Linked DNA regions of Saccharobesus litoralis. The protein of the gene in region 2 binds, or shares a complex with, the protein of the main gene of each other region. Links are inferred from orthologs where the notes say so. Each region holds a gene or a part of one and is shown on either strand. Other genes may lie near its edges.

What was found. The genes of interacting proteins can lie anywhere in the genome.
Region 1: the proteins of ssb (region 2) and sbcB are in contact, whole or in part, in a crystal structure (PDB 3C94), measured with the Escherichia coli proteins. The link is inferred for Saccharobesus litoralis from one-to-one orthologs.

What each region holds. Positions count from the first base shown.
Region 1 is NZ_CP026604.1:4,160,937-4,168,730, forward strand. Bases 2,743-5,621 are described here. They hold sbcB (exodeoxyribonuclease I), read left to right. Parts: upstream 2,743-3,401; coding sequence 3,402-4,841; downstream 4,842-5,621. Other genes in these bases: C2869_RS15220 (HDOD domain-containing protein), read left to right, coding at 2,743-3,341; C2869_RS15230 (hypothetical protein), read left to right, coding at 5,327-5,621. Also shown: ispE (4-(cytidine 5'-diphospho)-2-C-methyl-D-erythritol kinase), read left to right, coding at 1-287; C2869_RS15210 (ribose-phosphate pyrophosphokinase), read left to right, coding at 334-1,281; C2869_RS15215 (LysR family transcriptional regulator), read right to left, coding at 1,361-2,308; more of C2869_RS15220, read left to right, coding at 2,472-2,742; more of C2869_RS15230, read left to right, coding at 5,622-5,959; C2869_RS15235 (glutathione peroxidase), read left to right, coding at 5,990-6,484; C2869_RS15240 (2-hydroxyacid dehydrogenase), read left to right, coding at 6,543-7,544; C2869_RS15245 (segregation and condensation protein A), read right to left, coding at 7,555-7,794. UniProt on the Escherichia coli protein: Degrades single-stranded DNA (ssDNA) in a highly processive manner.
Region 2 is NZ_CP026604.1:2,480,075-2,487,905, forward strand. The notes cover bases 3,380-6,295. They hold ssb (single-stranded DNA-binding protein), read left to right. Parts: upstream 3,380-4,485; coding sequence 4,486-5,106; downstream 5,107-6,295. Other genes in these bases: tesB (acyl-CoA thioesterase II), read right to left, coding at 3,380-4,160; C2869_RS08705 (phosphoribosyltransferase), read right to left, coding at 5,450-6,013; C2869_RS08710 (MATE family efflux transporter), read right to left, coding at 6,050-6,295. Also shown: rpe (ribulose-phosphate 3-epimerase), read left to right, coding at 1-388; C2869_RS08690 (S8 family serine peptidase), read left to right, coding at 446-3,043; more of tesB, read right to left, coding at 3,300-3,379; more of C2869_RS08710, read right to left, coding at 6,296-7,450; C2869_RS08715 (EVE domain-containing protein), read right to left, coding at 7,568-7,831. UniProt on the Escherichia coli protein: Plays an important role in DNA replication, recombination and repair. Binds to ssDNA and to an array of partner proteins to recruit them to their sites of action during DNA metabolism. Acts as a sliding platform that migrates on DNA via reptation.

The DNA.
Region 1 (7,794 bases), 1.7 Mb from region 2 along the record:
CAGCAAAAATAGATTTTAAGGATTACCAATTTAGCCAAACTCACAATGATTGCCAAGCAATTGTAAAAGACCTGTATCCTCAGGTTGCAAACACATTGCGCTGGTTGGTAGAATACGCGCCGTCGAGAATGACAGGTACAGGTGCATGTTGTTTTGCTTTATTGCCTGATATTAACAGCGCAAAAGCACTTGCAAGTCAATCACCCAATTTTGTTGATTGCTATGTAACCAAAACAAGTAATGTATCCAGTGCACATACTTTTATTGCAGAAACATTTACTGCGTAAACTTTTCCTTTAATGACTTGATTTAACACACCTGAGGTTTTCTACTGTGCCTGATATGAAAATTTTTTGCGGTAATGCAACTCCTGAACTCGCTTCAAAGATTGCCGCTCGCTTATATACTAAAGTTGGTTCTGCGGACGTAGGACGCTTCAGTGATGGTGAAATCAGCGTTCAAATTAATGAAAACGTGCGTGGATCAGATGTATTTATCATCCAATCAACATGCGCGCCAACCAATGATAATTTAATGGAATTGATCGTGATGATCGATGCCCTACGCCGCGCTTCAGCTGGCCGAATTACTGCGGTTATTCCTTATTTTGGTTACGCTCGTCAAGACCGTCGAGTTCGCTCTGCTCGTGTACCCATTACCGCTAAAGTAGTTGCAGACTTTTTATCGAGTGTTGGCGTTGACCGCGTTCTTACTGTTGACTTACATGCGGAACAAATTCAAGGCTTTTTTGACGTGCCTGTCGACAACGTATTCGGTAGTCCAATTTTGCTTGACCACATGTATACACAAAATTTTGAAAATCCAGTTGTCGTTTCACCCGATATTGGCGGTGTTGTCCGTGCCCGTGCAATTGCCAAACAATATGATGATTGTGATTTGGCTATTATTGATAAACGTCGCCCGCGTGCGAATGTTGCACAAGTCATGCATATTATTGGTGACGTAGAAGGCCGCGACTGTATTATCGTCGATGATATGATTGACACTGGTGGTACATTATCAAAAGCTGCCGCGGCATTAAAAGAACGTGGTGCCAAACGTGTATTTGCCTATGCCACCCACGCTGTATTTTCAGGCAAAGCTTACGATATTATTAAAGAATCGCAGCTAGATCGCCTAGTGATCACAGACTCTATTCCATTATCAAGTAAAATGCGTTCACTAGACAAAGTAGAACCACTAACACTAAGCGGCATGTTAGCTGAGTGTTTGCGTCGCGTTAATAATGAAGAATCAATATCAGCGATGTTTGAACATTAAACCGCAGTTATTTTCAGCAATAAAAAAGCGCCTCTAATGGCGCTTTTTTATTGCATGTTTTTTATTGAAAGCAGCGAGTTTAGCTAGCTGATGTCGTCTCGTGAGCCACTTCATTTATTAGGCGTCTTAGCCATATGTGACTGGCATCGTGATGTAATAAGGGACTCCATATCATTTTTAGTTCCATTTCTGGAATACTAATAGGCGCTTTACTGATCAACACATTGTCAAATTGTTGATAATTTGACGTAGCTCGTTTAGGCACAGTCACTATCATATGCTTTTTAAGCGCAAGCTGCATAGCCACATGGTAATTTCGAGTAAATACCGCAATTTTACGCTTTTTACCAATATCTGTTAGAGCATCATCAACCCAGCCTAACTTACTCACATCGGTAGTATCCATACCTACACCAACACCAAAACCGGTTTTACTTACCCAAATATGCTGAGCCTCTAAATACTCATCTAAGGTCACTACATCACCAGCAATGGCATCTTTGTGGGTTAAGCAGACAAACTCATCCATCCAAATTCTTTTTTGATGAAAAGAAATCGGCAAGTCTTCAAATCGATTGATGGCCATATCAATTTTACCCGCTTCAACGTCGTGAAATGTTACATCACTCGGGGTCATGATATCTAAGGCGACATTAGGCGCTTCATCACTCAAACGCGACAACAAAGGCGGCAATAAAGTGGATGCAGCATAATCGCTAGCCATTATCCGATACACTCTATCACTGGTTTCTGGAATAAATTCAGTTGACGGTTGTAATGCTTCTTCTAGTTCAAGCAATATGCGCCTAACCACCGGCTGTAATGTACGCGCCTTTTCCGTAGGTGACATGCCATCACTTGTTCTCACCAGTAACGGATCATTTAATAAAGTTCTGAGTCTTTTTAGACCATTACTCATGGCTGGTTGAGTAATTTTAAGTTGATTAGCTGCACGAGTTACATTTTGTTCACGTAACAGTACATCTAAATAAATAAGCAGATTCAGGTCAACGTTTGCTATATTCATTTAATTAATGGTTTTACCAATTATTTATTCACTAAATAAATATACGCTTTTTCTACAAAGGTTTAAACTTTATTTATGCATCTTATGTTTATAATTTAGATTAATGCTCTGAATTACCACTAACTGCGAGAGCATTACAAATTAATTAAAGTGGAGAATTTACATGGCACAAGCCTTAGATATGGCGATAATTGATAGTGCGCTTGAAAATTTTCAAATTCCCCCTCGCCCTGACCTACTTATCGAGCTGCAAAAGGAAATTGAAAAGCCGGAACCTAGTGTAGTGAACATTGCTAACCTAGTTAACCAAGATCTCGCTATTACCAATTTTACGCTAAAAGTCGTTAACTCACCTATGTTTGGTTTTCCGAAAAAGGTGACCTCAATCAATCATGCCTGCTCATTTTTAGGCCTGACTAAATTAGTCAAGCTTGTTACCAGTATCTTATTAAGGTATGAATTTTTAAAAGATGAAGGTAATAACTTTGAAACAGCCTTGTGGGGTAGCTCAGCTTTACTAGCGGATGCTTGTTTTGCCATCGCGCAATATTTAGATTTAGCGCAGCCAGACGATGCTTATAGCGTGGGTATGTTTCATAACGCCGGAATGGCCCTCATTTTACAACAACAACCAGAATATTCTGAATTACTCAAAGAAGCCTATGAACAAGAACACCTCACATTGGGTTTATATGAAGAAGAAAATATAGCGACCTCGCATGAAGTCCTTGGTTTTTTAATTGCGCAACAATGGGGAATAGATAGCGCAATAAGTAATGTCATTGCCTATCATCACTCGCACAACATAATTATGACCACAGGCTCCTACGAAGAAAAACAATTATTCAGTGTGCTTAAGTTAGCCGAGCATATGATCAATCTGCCCAGTTTGCTAACCAAGACGGATATCGACATTGAATGGCAAAAACACGGTGGACAAATATTAGACTACTTAGAACTGGAAGACTATCAATTACAAGATTTAGGTGAAATGTTGTACGGTTTTGGCGTTGCAAATATTTTTCATGATTAGTGAAAAATAGTCATATCTGCTAACATAGCCGACTGATTTAAGTCGGCTTTTTTTATCACTATGTCACAGCAACAATCACCCTCTATCCTTTGGTATGACTTTGAAACGTGGGGCACCTCTCCAAAATATGATCGCCCATGTCAATTTGCAGGCATACGTACCAACTACGATTTAGAAATTATTGGCGAACCGCTTAATTTTTATTGCTATCCTGCTAGTGACTATTTACCTCAACCTCAAGCCTGTTTAATCACTGGGATAACGCCGCAACTTACATTTAAAAAAGGCACAAATGAACATCAATTTATGAAGAAAATTCATCATGAATTGATGCAGCCGAATACGGTTAGCTGTGGGTACAACACAATCCGCTTCGACGATGAAGTCACACGCTACAGCTTATACCGTAATTTATTTGAACCTTTCAGTCGAGAATGGAAAAACGGCAATAGCCGATGGGACATAATAGACATGGTCAGAACCTGTTATGCATTGCGCCCAGAAGATATTGAATGGCCAGAACGTGAGCCAGGTATACCTAGCTTTAAATTAGAACATTTAACAAAAGCTAATGGTTTAGAGCACTACGCTGCGCATGATGCATTGAGTGACGTATATGCGACAATTGATATTGCTAAACTGATCAAATCCAAACAACCGAAACTTTTTTCGTATCTATTTTCGTTACGCAATAAGCACAAAGTAAAAGAATTACTTGATTTAGAAGGCCTAACTCCACTGGTTCATATTTCATCAAAAATCCCTAGTTCACAAGGTTGCTGTACTTGGATAGTGCCAATTGCATGGCATCCGACTAACGCCAATGCCGTTATCGTTTTAGATTTAACCAAATCAGCACAACCACTAACCGAGTTAGATACACAAGCCCTTAAACAGAAACTATTTACGTCTTCACAAGACTTACAACCTGATGAAGAGCGTCTCCCAATAAAACTGGTGCATATAAATAAATCACCTGTATTAGCAACCGCTAAAAGCTTATCTCCAGACAATGCAGAAAGATTAGGCATAGACAGGCAACAGTGTTTAACTAATTTACAGTGGATTAAACAAAATCATTCAGCTGTAAAACAAAAAGTTATCGACCTTTATCAAGCCATGGAGTTTGAAACAGAATCTGACGCAGACTTTGCTTTGTATGATGGTTTTATTCAAGACAATGACAAACAATGGCTAGAAAAAATACAATGTAGCCAGCCTGAGCACTATGCAGCCATGACACCCGCTTTTAATGATCCTCGCTTACAAACCTTATGGTTTAGATTTAAAGCACGTAATTATCCAGACACGCTAAACGAAGCTGAACAATTAAAGTGGCAAGTATTTTGTCGGGAAAGACTGACTCAAAACATACATAAAACGCAATTAACATTAGAAGAGTTTGCCCAAGAGTTAGAAAATTTGGCCGAAACAGTCCAAAATGATGAAAGTAAAATAAAAATCCTTAAAGCGCTATACCAATACATTCAAAACTTATAACAATAATTGTCAGTTTGGTTACAGTTTATGTCATTAAACTATTTTGTTTTTTAGGGGTATTACACCTATATTAACTATAGTCTTCTCGCTCAGGTTTTATGGTTCATTGTCTGCGCTTACTCGCCCCAATCACATAATAGAGAATATGCTCATGGGGCCTCGAAGCTTGCCTACATGGATGTAGGTAAGGAGCGTGAGCACGGATGCGGTAGCTTTGACGGCTTTGCTTACATGGATGTAAGTACTTAGGTTTCGTCTGGAACTAGAAACCTGCCCCTAAAACCCGATCGCTTTGACTATGTAAATGTAATTAAAAGCATTAAACTGCGGGGATAACACTGTTTTACGGCGTAAATCATTAAAATTAGCATAAGTTAATATAGTTTAATTGTATATGTAGTCGACTATTAGTATTATTCCTGAATAAAGCCGTAATATTCCACAAACGGTTTGTCTCGATTTGTTTTTCAAGAGGTTTTGTTCTTGTGGCTATACCAGATTATGTCCCAGAAGATATCGCAGCGATTTTAGAAAAAGATGCACACGGTATCAGTTTTCCTTGTCGCTCTGGCTGTCAAATGCGATTCATTCGTAAAAAAAAGGATTTGGGCGGTTTTTATTCGTATAACCAATGGGGCGGCATAGAAAAAGCCCTACGTGCTGCTATGAGTCGTAATAAACAACTCAAAGCTTTGCATCCGACTAGCAAGATACGTAGAGTACGACGCCCTACTCCCGACACAAGTTGTGGCTTTAATGGCGTAGGCTTTCGTGAAAAAATTGATAAGCGACGTAATGAAGTCGAACGATTTTTTTGGGTAAGCTATCGAAAAAATGACAAACCAGCGGTCAAAACATTTTCTTTAGGTTACACCGCCTTTGATGCTGATCTTCATTTACATGCTTATCGTACTGCTATCCAATTCCGTCAAGAATGGGATGCAATGGGTGACGATACTAATTTTGACAAGTATAAATCTTGGCGAAAAGTCCGATTATACGATCCGGGTTATCCTAAGTTTGAACTTAAACGCCGCCGTCGTCGCAAAGGGGAAAAACTTCCTGAAGGTGAACGCTTACCCGATCAAGTACAAACCAATGAAGAGCTTAGCGAATAGAGTGAAAGCTTAATACTATCCACATAAAAAATGGATAAATCACTCACTACTTCGTTTTATGCTCTCGAATGCGTTCAAGCATCGGGTGATCTGTTTCAATTCAAACAACTTGAAGATAAAGTCGTACTCATTGTCAACACAGCTAGTGAGTGTGGCTTTACGCGCCAATATAAACAGCTTCAAGCCTTATACACTAAATATCAGCACTTAGGCTTTACTATTTTAGCCTTCCCATGTAATCAGTTTGGCAAACAAGAACCGAGTTCCAATGAGCAAGTGATTGAATTTTGCCAAACTCGTTTTCAAGTCAATTTCCCCATCATGAGTAAATCAGATGTTAATGGAAAACAAGCCAACCCTGTTTTCAAGTTTTTGAAAAAACAGCAACCTGGATTACTAGGCAGTGAGTTTATTAAATGGAATTTCACTAAGTTTCTTGTCGATCTCCACGGCAATGTTGTTAAGCGTTTCTCTCCCAAAATACCTCCTATTGATATAGCTCAAACAATCGAAACATTGTTATAAAAAGACAATATAAAAAGCATTACAATATCAGACAAACTGCCAAACAAGGATTGAGGATATGTTCAAGGTCGCGGTATTTAGCAGTAAATCTTATGACAAAAAATTTCTTAGTCGCTATGAAAAACAATACGGTATTTGCCTAGATTTTTTCGAACATAGGCTCACTACCGGTTCAGTACAACTAGCCCAAGGATATGATGCAATTTGTGTATTTGTTAACGATGAATTAAATAGTCAGGTATTAACTCAACTCGCTAGCTACAATATACGTACCATTGCCTTGCGCTGTGCAGGCTATAACAATGTCGATATCACAACAGCAGCTAAATTAAAGTTTAGTATAGCGCGTGTGCCTGAATACTCGCCGCAAGCGGTAGCTGAGCATGCTGTAGGCCTTATGTTGACGCTCAGCCGTAAATTCCATAAAGCCTATAATAGAGTAAAAGAAGACAATTTTGCACTCGATGGTTTATTAGGATTCAACTTATATCAAAAAACAGTAGGCGTGATTGGTACTGGCCACATTGGCAAAGCCTTGTGCCAAATATTACAAGGGTTTAGTTGCCAAATAATCGCTTACGATCCTACACCTAACACAGATCTAATAACGACTGGTGTTCAATATAAACCTCTCGATACGGTATTAAACCAAGCTGATATTATTTCTTTACATTGCCCCTTGACCCCAACAACCCAACATCTGATAAATGAAGATACCATAGCGAAAATGAAAAACGATGTGATGTTGATTAATACCAGTCGAGGTGGGCTAATTGATACGCATGCGATAATTAGCGCTTTAAAAAATCAACGTATAGGCTATTTGGGTTTAGATGTTTATGAACTAGAAAGTGAACTGTTTTTCGAAGATAAATCAGATGAAATCATTCAAGATGATGATTTTCAACGACTACTCACCTTTCCAAATGTGATGATCACCGGACACCAAGGTTTTTTTACACAAGAAGCATTAGATACCATAGCATCGACAACCTTAGACAATTTAAGCTTATTACTAAACAAGCAACCCTGTCATAATTTATGTCAGTTATTGAAATAAGGTTAGTGTTTTACGTCCCAGCGGCTCGAATATGAACATCACCTAGCGCTTGGCTTTGTTCTACTTGCACTAGTTTTTCTTTGACTAGCTCAAGAATAGCCAGAAAAGTCACCACCACACCGGCTTTTCCTTCACTAAAGTCAAAAAAGGTACGAAAAGGTAAGTAATCCGAACCCTTTAGCTTTTCTAACACTCTAGTCATGCGCTCACGCGTTGATAACACCTCAGGTGTAATATGATGATGCTTAAA
Region 2 (7,831 bases):
ACATGTCCACCGTTCATTACAGCTAATTAAGCAGCGCGGTATTCAAGCCGGTTTAGTACTTAACCCAGGTACACCATTATCTGTGTTAGATGAAGTTTTACACGAGCTCGACTTTGTTTTAATTATGTCGGTTAACCCTGGGTTTGGTGGTCAACAATTTATCCCGCATTCACTTGATAAAATTAAACGCCTACAGCAATTAATTAATGAAAAGGAACTTAATTGTTATATTTGTGTCGATGGAGGAGTGAAAACTGACAATATTGCTGAGATCACAGCCGCTGGCGCTAGCTATTTTGTAGCGGGTTCAGCTATTTTTAATGCTGATGATTATCAACAAGCGATCAGCACTATGCGTGATAATGCCGAGCAAGCTTTGTCATCATAAAACTCGCAATAAAAAAATAACCACAATCCTTAAGATTGCGCTAACTGGAATGTCAGCATGAAAAAAATAGTTAACAATGTACTGGCTGCCGCTTTGATGTCGTTGATGGCATCAAGCTATGCCGCGACCGATTTAATTGTACAGTGGAACAGCCAGCTACAAAAAGTTCCGGATAAAAGCTGGTTAGTCGATGGGGTTGCCACAGAAGTTAAATTACTTGCGCCAGCTAATGGTCGAGCGGTTAAATTTTTAAAGCTGACAGTTAGTGACGATGAGCAAGTTGAAAAGGTTATTTTTCAACTACGCAAAACCCCAGCGGTTATCTCAGTCGAAAAAGACCAAGCAGTTAAGGCGCAAGTGGCACCGGACGATACTGACTACAACCAGCAATTTCATCATGATTTAATAAAATCAGAAACCGCTTGGAATACTCGTACCGATTGTTCGAGTTTAAAAATTGCCGTATTAGATTCAGGAATTGATCTTGACCACAGTGATTTGGTCGCAAATTTATGGACTAATCCCAACGAAATTGCTGGTAACGGCATTGACGATGACAACAATGGTTACGTTGATGACATTAATGGCTACGACGTTAATGAAATTGACAATATCCCAGAAGATGGTTATGGCCATGGTACGCATGTAGCTGGCTTAGTTGCGGCCGTCGCTAATAACGATAATGGTGTGGCGGGTGTATGCTGGCAAGCGCAAATCATTCCTGTTCGCGTATTGAATGATGAAGGCAAGAGTCAAGTTTCGCACCTAATTGCTGGTATTAACTATGCAATAGCGGTTGAAGCTGATATTTTGGTTATGTCGTTAACCTATTCTGATATTAGTGATGCGGCATTGAGTGCGCTTAAAACTGCGCAAGATAATCATGACGCCCTTATTGTGGTTGCTGCAGGTAATAGCGGTATAGATATTGATGATGGCTTAACCTTTCCCGCCGGATACAGCAACCAATTAACTAACTTAATTGCCGTCAGTAATGTTGAAAAGCTCGACACTAATACTCAATTAACTCGTTTTTCCGGCAGTAACTACGGACTGAAATTTGTCGATATTGCCGCACCGGGTGTCAACATTTATAGCACATGGCTAGATAATGGTTATAAAACGGACACTGGCACGTCAATGTCTGCTCCCATTGTAGCCGGAGCAGCGGCTTTAGCTTTGAGCGAAAAGCCAGAATTATCCGCTAAACAAGTGCGTGCGGCTTTATTGCACTCGGTTAATAAAGTTGACAATGACAACATCAAATACGTAACTAAATCGGGTGGTAGTTTAGCGCTAGAATTATTGTTCGATAACCTCAACAACATTCCAACCACGTTATTTTATATCGACCCTAGCGATGCGACGAAACTGCTTGGTTTAGGCTTAAGTGGCGCAACTAAAGTTGAATTTACGCCATTTACTGCTAATAACGACCAAGTACAAGAAGTGGCATATGTTGTTGATAGCGACAGCCAAATTACGTTGGGCAGCGCCGCGACTCGGCCTGGTGTTTATACGGTAACCACAAACTCATTTACTTCGAATCACGTTGCGACTTGGGCGCAACAAAAGCCAGCAGCCCCGAGCAATGTGGCGGTTGCATCGGCTGACTCCAGTTACGCTATCAGTTGGGACGACGAGCAAACCGCTGATTATTATATCGTTGAGCGCAGCGATGATGCTGGTGTGAACTTTAATGTGATTGCCGATACTGTCTCCAGTAGCCCGTATTTTGACATTACAGCGCCGCAGCAGGATGATTTGCAGTACCGAGTAACCAGTGCGTTTGATATTGTTCACCCTGTTACTACAGTAGACGATACCGAGCAAAAATTGACCACGCAGCTAAAATCGGATGCCTCGGCTACCGTAACTCCGAGCGGTTTAGCGTTTACCGGTAGTTGGTTAACTGAAAAGTTAGCCTCGTTTCCGGCCAATTATGACTTTATTAACTTAAGGTTAAAAACCTCTGCAGGTGAGGGGGTTAGTTATAAAGTAGCTGGCGGGACTTTACCTAATAATTTGTATTTAAGTGACGACTTTGGCCATATTGCCGGTGATCCCAATGAAGTGGGTAACTTTACCTTTAGTGTCAGTTTTACTAGCAGTGGTGATGCAACAGGCACACGTCAATTTATCTTAAATATTAATGAAGATAACGAAGTTCGCTTAAATGAGCCTAATGGCAATATTCCTATGAACTTTAGTTTAAGCCGTGGGCAAATTACCTCACTACAAAGTAAGTCTAATACTGACTTAGCCACTAAATCTATGCGATTGTCGGCCTATAATTTTGGTGAAGGGTTAGGCAACGTTATTATTAATGCTCAGCCGCGCGCTTATTCCGGTGGCACAATTGGCGAAATTCAAGTTCGTCTTGCCAGCGGCGGTTGGCAAACGTTAGATAGCGCCAGTGTGAATTTAGCTTTAAACAATGGTATGAGCTGGAACGTATTTGATAATTCTACTTTTGACTTAAACGAAAAAGACAATTTGATCGAAGTGGAATATGCCGTGACTTGGCAAACATTACCAACGCAAAACAGCAATGGTGATAGTTCGAATGACAGCGACTCAGATAGTTCAGGCGGCTCACTTGTTTGGTTATTGAGTTTAGTTAGTTTAATTATGCTGAGACGTCGCTTTAACTAAGCTTTATTGTAACTATTCAGTATTTCAAGCAACGAGCTTATAGCCATAGTTACAACATAATAAGGCTATTTTGCGAAACATGGCTTACAAGCCCCTACTTTTGGTGCATGGATGCAGGTACTTAGAAATTGTCGAGAGCAAAACTCTGTAGTTTTGCTCTTTAGGACAGAACGGTTTGCAGGCTCTGCAAGCATAAATGCTCGCCCACAAAAAGTCGCTCTTATTCTTATGCTTTTTCATTTCACTAAACCTTTCACTAAACTTTTATCCGCATTACCCCTTCTTGCCCAGCGCTAGCAATTAAATCACCTTGACGGTTAAATATTTGCCCGCGAACAAAGCCTCTAGCACCTGATGCTGATGGACTTTCTATTACGTAAAGTAACCAATCATCAAAGCGAAAAGGGCGATGAAACCACATGGAATGATCTATGGTGGCCACTTGTAAGCTTCTGTCCATAATGGATCGGCCATGCGGTTGTAGCGCTGTGGTTAAAAAATTAAAGTCAGATGCATAAGCCAGTAAATATTTATGCTGGTGTTGGCAATCGGGCATGGTGCCATTGGCTTTAAGCCAAATGTGGCGCTTAGCTGGCATGGCTTCAGGTTTTAACGGATTGACAAATTCGACGGGTCTCACTTCTATTGGTTTTTCGCGAGTGAATTTATCGCGTAAATGACTGGGTATTTGCTCGGCATGAGCACGAATAAAATCCAGTTCACTTGTTAAGCTTTCTGGCTCGGGTACGTCGGGTTTAGGTGATTGGTGATCAAAGCTTTGTTCATCCATTTGAAAAGACGCAGTTAAATAGAAAATGGTCTTGCCGTGCTGGATCGCTTCGACTCGGCGTGTGGCAAAGCTTTTACCGTCGCGAATATTTTCAACATCATAAACAATCGGGTGTTTAACATCACCAGGTCGTAAAAAGTAAGAATGAAAAGAGTGAACGCCTCTTTGTTCATCAACTGTTTGTTGTGCCGCAGACAAGGCTTGGCCTAATACTTGGCCACCAAATACCGCACCAAAGCCGAGATCTTGGCTTTGCCCACGGAATAATCCATGCTCTATTTTTTCTAAATTAACTAACCCGATAAGCTCATTTAATACAGCTGACATTGCGAACCCTCACTCCCAACTCTCTAAAGCAAAAATAGTCTTCTCGCTCAGGCCTTATGGTTCATTGTCAGCGCTTACTCACCCCAATCACATAATAGAGCATATGCTCATGGGGATTCGAAGCTTGACGGCTTCCCCTAAAACCTGATCGCTTTGACTATATGTAAACTTAAGCTTAGCAAATTACTAACTCATCCTACCAGTAGATTGCGTGCGATCGTGCTGGTTATAAGGTGAAATAATTTAGATTTAGCGACAAGCTAGAGTCTGATGATCAGCAGTGGTATGATTGCGATCATGTATAAAGTTACAGGAGAAGGCCACCATGGCTAGAGGTATTAACAAAGTAATTTTAATAGGTAACCTAGGACAAGATCCTGAGGTTCGCTATTTCCCTAACGGTGGCGCTATTTGTAATGTAACAGTAGCCACAACTGAGTCTTGGAAAGACAGACAATCAGGTGAGCAGCGTGAATCGACAGAGTGGCATCGTGTTGTATTTAATAACCGTTTAGCCGAAATTGCGGGAGAGTATTTACGCAAGGGTTCAAAAGTTTATGTTGAAGGTAGTTTACGTACGCGTAAATGGCAGAACCAGCAAGGCCAAGATCAGTACACAACTGAGATCCGTGCTAATGAAATGCAAATGCTAGATGCGCGCGGTGGTCAAGAAGGCGGATATCAACCTCGTCCACAAGGCCAGCAAGCTGGTTATCAACCACAAGCGGCAGCACCACAAGCACAAGGCGGCTACCAACCACAGCAAAGCTCGCAGCCTCAGCAAGCGGCTCAACCTCAACAGTCGGCTCAGCCTCAATATCAACCGCAGCAAAGTGCAGGTTATCAACCATCAAGTGCACCAGCGCAACCGGCAGCAGCACCATCGACGCCGCCGCCTGCGCCAGTTGAACCTAATATTGACTTTGATGACGATATTCCTTTTTAGGAATACGCCTAGTCATAGTAGATTAGTTAGATAAATAAAAAAGAGCGGCTTGAGCCGCTCTTTTAGTTTTTGTTATTTGTAACTATTCAGCGTGTTTTATATTGAGGGAAATTTCTCAATAGGTATAAAAAATTACCGTCATACCTGAGAAATCAGGTATCCAGTGCCTTTGTTAAAGTAAACGTAGCCCACATTTATTACACAAAGTCACTAGATTACCGCATTCGCAGGTTTCGTCTGGAACTAGAAACCTGCCCCTAAAACCTGATCGCTTTGACTATAAGTAAAGGATCGCTAATGCGGCATCGTCAATTTTATCTGTGTCTAATTCCATAAAACGCTCCTAAATTTGGTACTCGTCAAATAGGGCTTTAAGCTTGGGTTTATTGTCTAGTAATTCTTGATGACTTAAGCCATCTAACTCGTGGGGAAACACTAACCACTGGTCGGATTTATGTAAGTAATAATCCGGTGTTAGCGAAGTTTGGTTGTTACTGGGTTTAAACCAAGGCGTGGCGATACGAATATCATTTGGTGTATTGCGCCGGCATTTACGTTGTAGTTTGCACAGTAAAGCTTGAATGCTTAAACCCGTATCAAACACGTCGTCGACTATCAATAAGCTATCTTCTGCATTGATGTTCTTGATTATGTAATCTAAGCCGTGCACACGAACATGTTTTTCACGCTCACCAATACGACGATAAGACGATGTGCGAACACTAATATGATCGGTTGTGATCCCAGACGTTTGTAGTATTTCTTGCACAGCTATGCCGACAGGCGTTCCACCTCGCCATATGGCCACCATAAAGCTTGGTTTGAAACCACTTTTGATGATTTCTAAGCCTAATTTAAATGAATCGTATAGTAGCTCATCGCTGCTAATGAAATATTTTTCACTCATATTATTGCCAGACAAACAAATAATCTTATTAGCCGATTATAGTTCAAGTTGCTGTTTTACAGGTTCTTTTTCTGCTCGGATTGTTTTGCTGGTTAGGTTACGCATCCACTTTTTACTTTGTACGCGCCCCACAAATAAAAATGCTTTGGCTATTTCTTCTGAATACATGGCTAACGCTACCCAAATTAATGGCAAGTGTAAATGAAACGCTGCGTAGTATGTGAGTGGAATGCTAACAACCCACATGCCGAACATATCGGTAAACATGCAGTACTTATTGTCACCTCCAGCGCGTAATACTCCCATAGCTGCGGTCATGTTAATCACTTTTAGCCAAACGCTAAGGGTGATAACAACAAATACCTGTTGCGCTAAGTGTATTGTGTCGGTTGGCATCGAGGCGAACGGTAAAAAGATAAAGTCTCGGCCGAGTAACATAACAAGACCAAATACAAATGCACCAAACGGCGCACTAATAGCAAAGGTTCGTGCGGTTGACCATGCTTGGTCAAATTGGTTGGCTCCCAAGTTTTGGCCAACCATAATGGAACAAGCCGAAGCAAAGCCAAAAAATAAAGACATATAAATGCCTTCAATAGGCGTCAGCAAGCTCATAACAGCCAGCTCTTGGGTTCCCATTTGACCAAATATCAACTGATAAACAAAAGTACCTAACGACCACAAACCAAAGCTAAACATCATGGGCCAGACCAGTTTTATTAGTTTGCTCCACTCTCCTTGGTTGTTAAGTACAATAAAGTCTTTCGCTTTAGGAAAAAGCACATGCTTCACTTTTGCCAAGCAATACAGCATGAGCACGACATGGAAAATACGCGCAATAGTGGTTGCCCAAGCTGCTCCTGCCACCCCCATCGCTTCGACGCCTAAGCCGCCATTAATAAGCCAATAATTAAGTACAATATTAAGCAACATGGCGATGGAGCTAAATACCATAGGTAATTTGACTTGGTTAAGTGCGCGTAATGCATTTTCAAAGACAAATACAATAGCGACAAAGTACAGGCTAGGTAGGGTGATCCATAAATATTCTGTGCCCAAAACAATTAAGGTCTCATCACTGCTACCGAGTCGCAGTACGTCATCAGCCCAAAAATAACCAGCTAAGATAATGGGAGATAAGGCGACAACAGCAACTGAAATACCCATTAGAATGGATTGGCGGATTTTACGCTTTTGTCCTGCACCGAAATATTGGGCGCTAAGAATGCCGACACCCCAAGCCAAACCTAGCACGATAACCATGACAACAAATATCACTCGGTTGCCTAAGCCAACGGCGCCAATGGCGGCATCGCCTAAATGACCTACCATCATGACATCTATCATGGCGAGTAAGGTAACAAGCATATTTTGCAAAGAAATGGGCCAAGCGAGTTTAAGGCTATCGCGAATGGCTGAAAAATTGATATATCGCATGGCTAGGTGCGGCTAATTTACGGTCAAGTATTGTAGCTGTGATACGGACAACAATGCAGCTTAATCTCGACCAATTAACAGAAAAACAGTGTTTGTCAGTAGAAACAATGTAACAAGCTATTCTGAACCTAGCTTATTAAGAATAGCCAACCATTCTAGCTCCGCCACAGGCATAATAGATAGGCGACAGCCTCGTTTTACTAAAGCGAGTTGTTCGAGCTCTGGCATAGCTTTTAGCGTTTTTAGTGAAATTGGCTGGGTAAACTTTTCAACAAATTTAACATCAACCATCCACCAGCGTGGGTTTTGTGGATCAGACTTATCATCAAAATATTTTGATTCAGGATCAAATGCCGTGTGATCCGGATAGGCTTGGCTAGC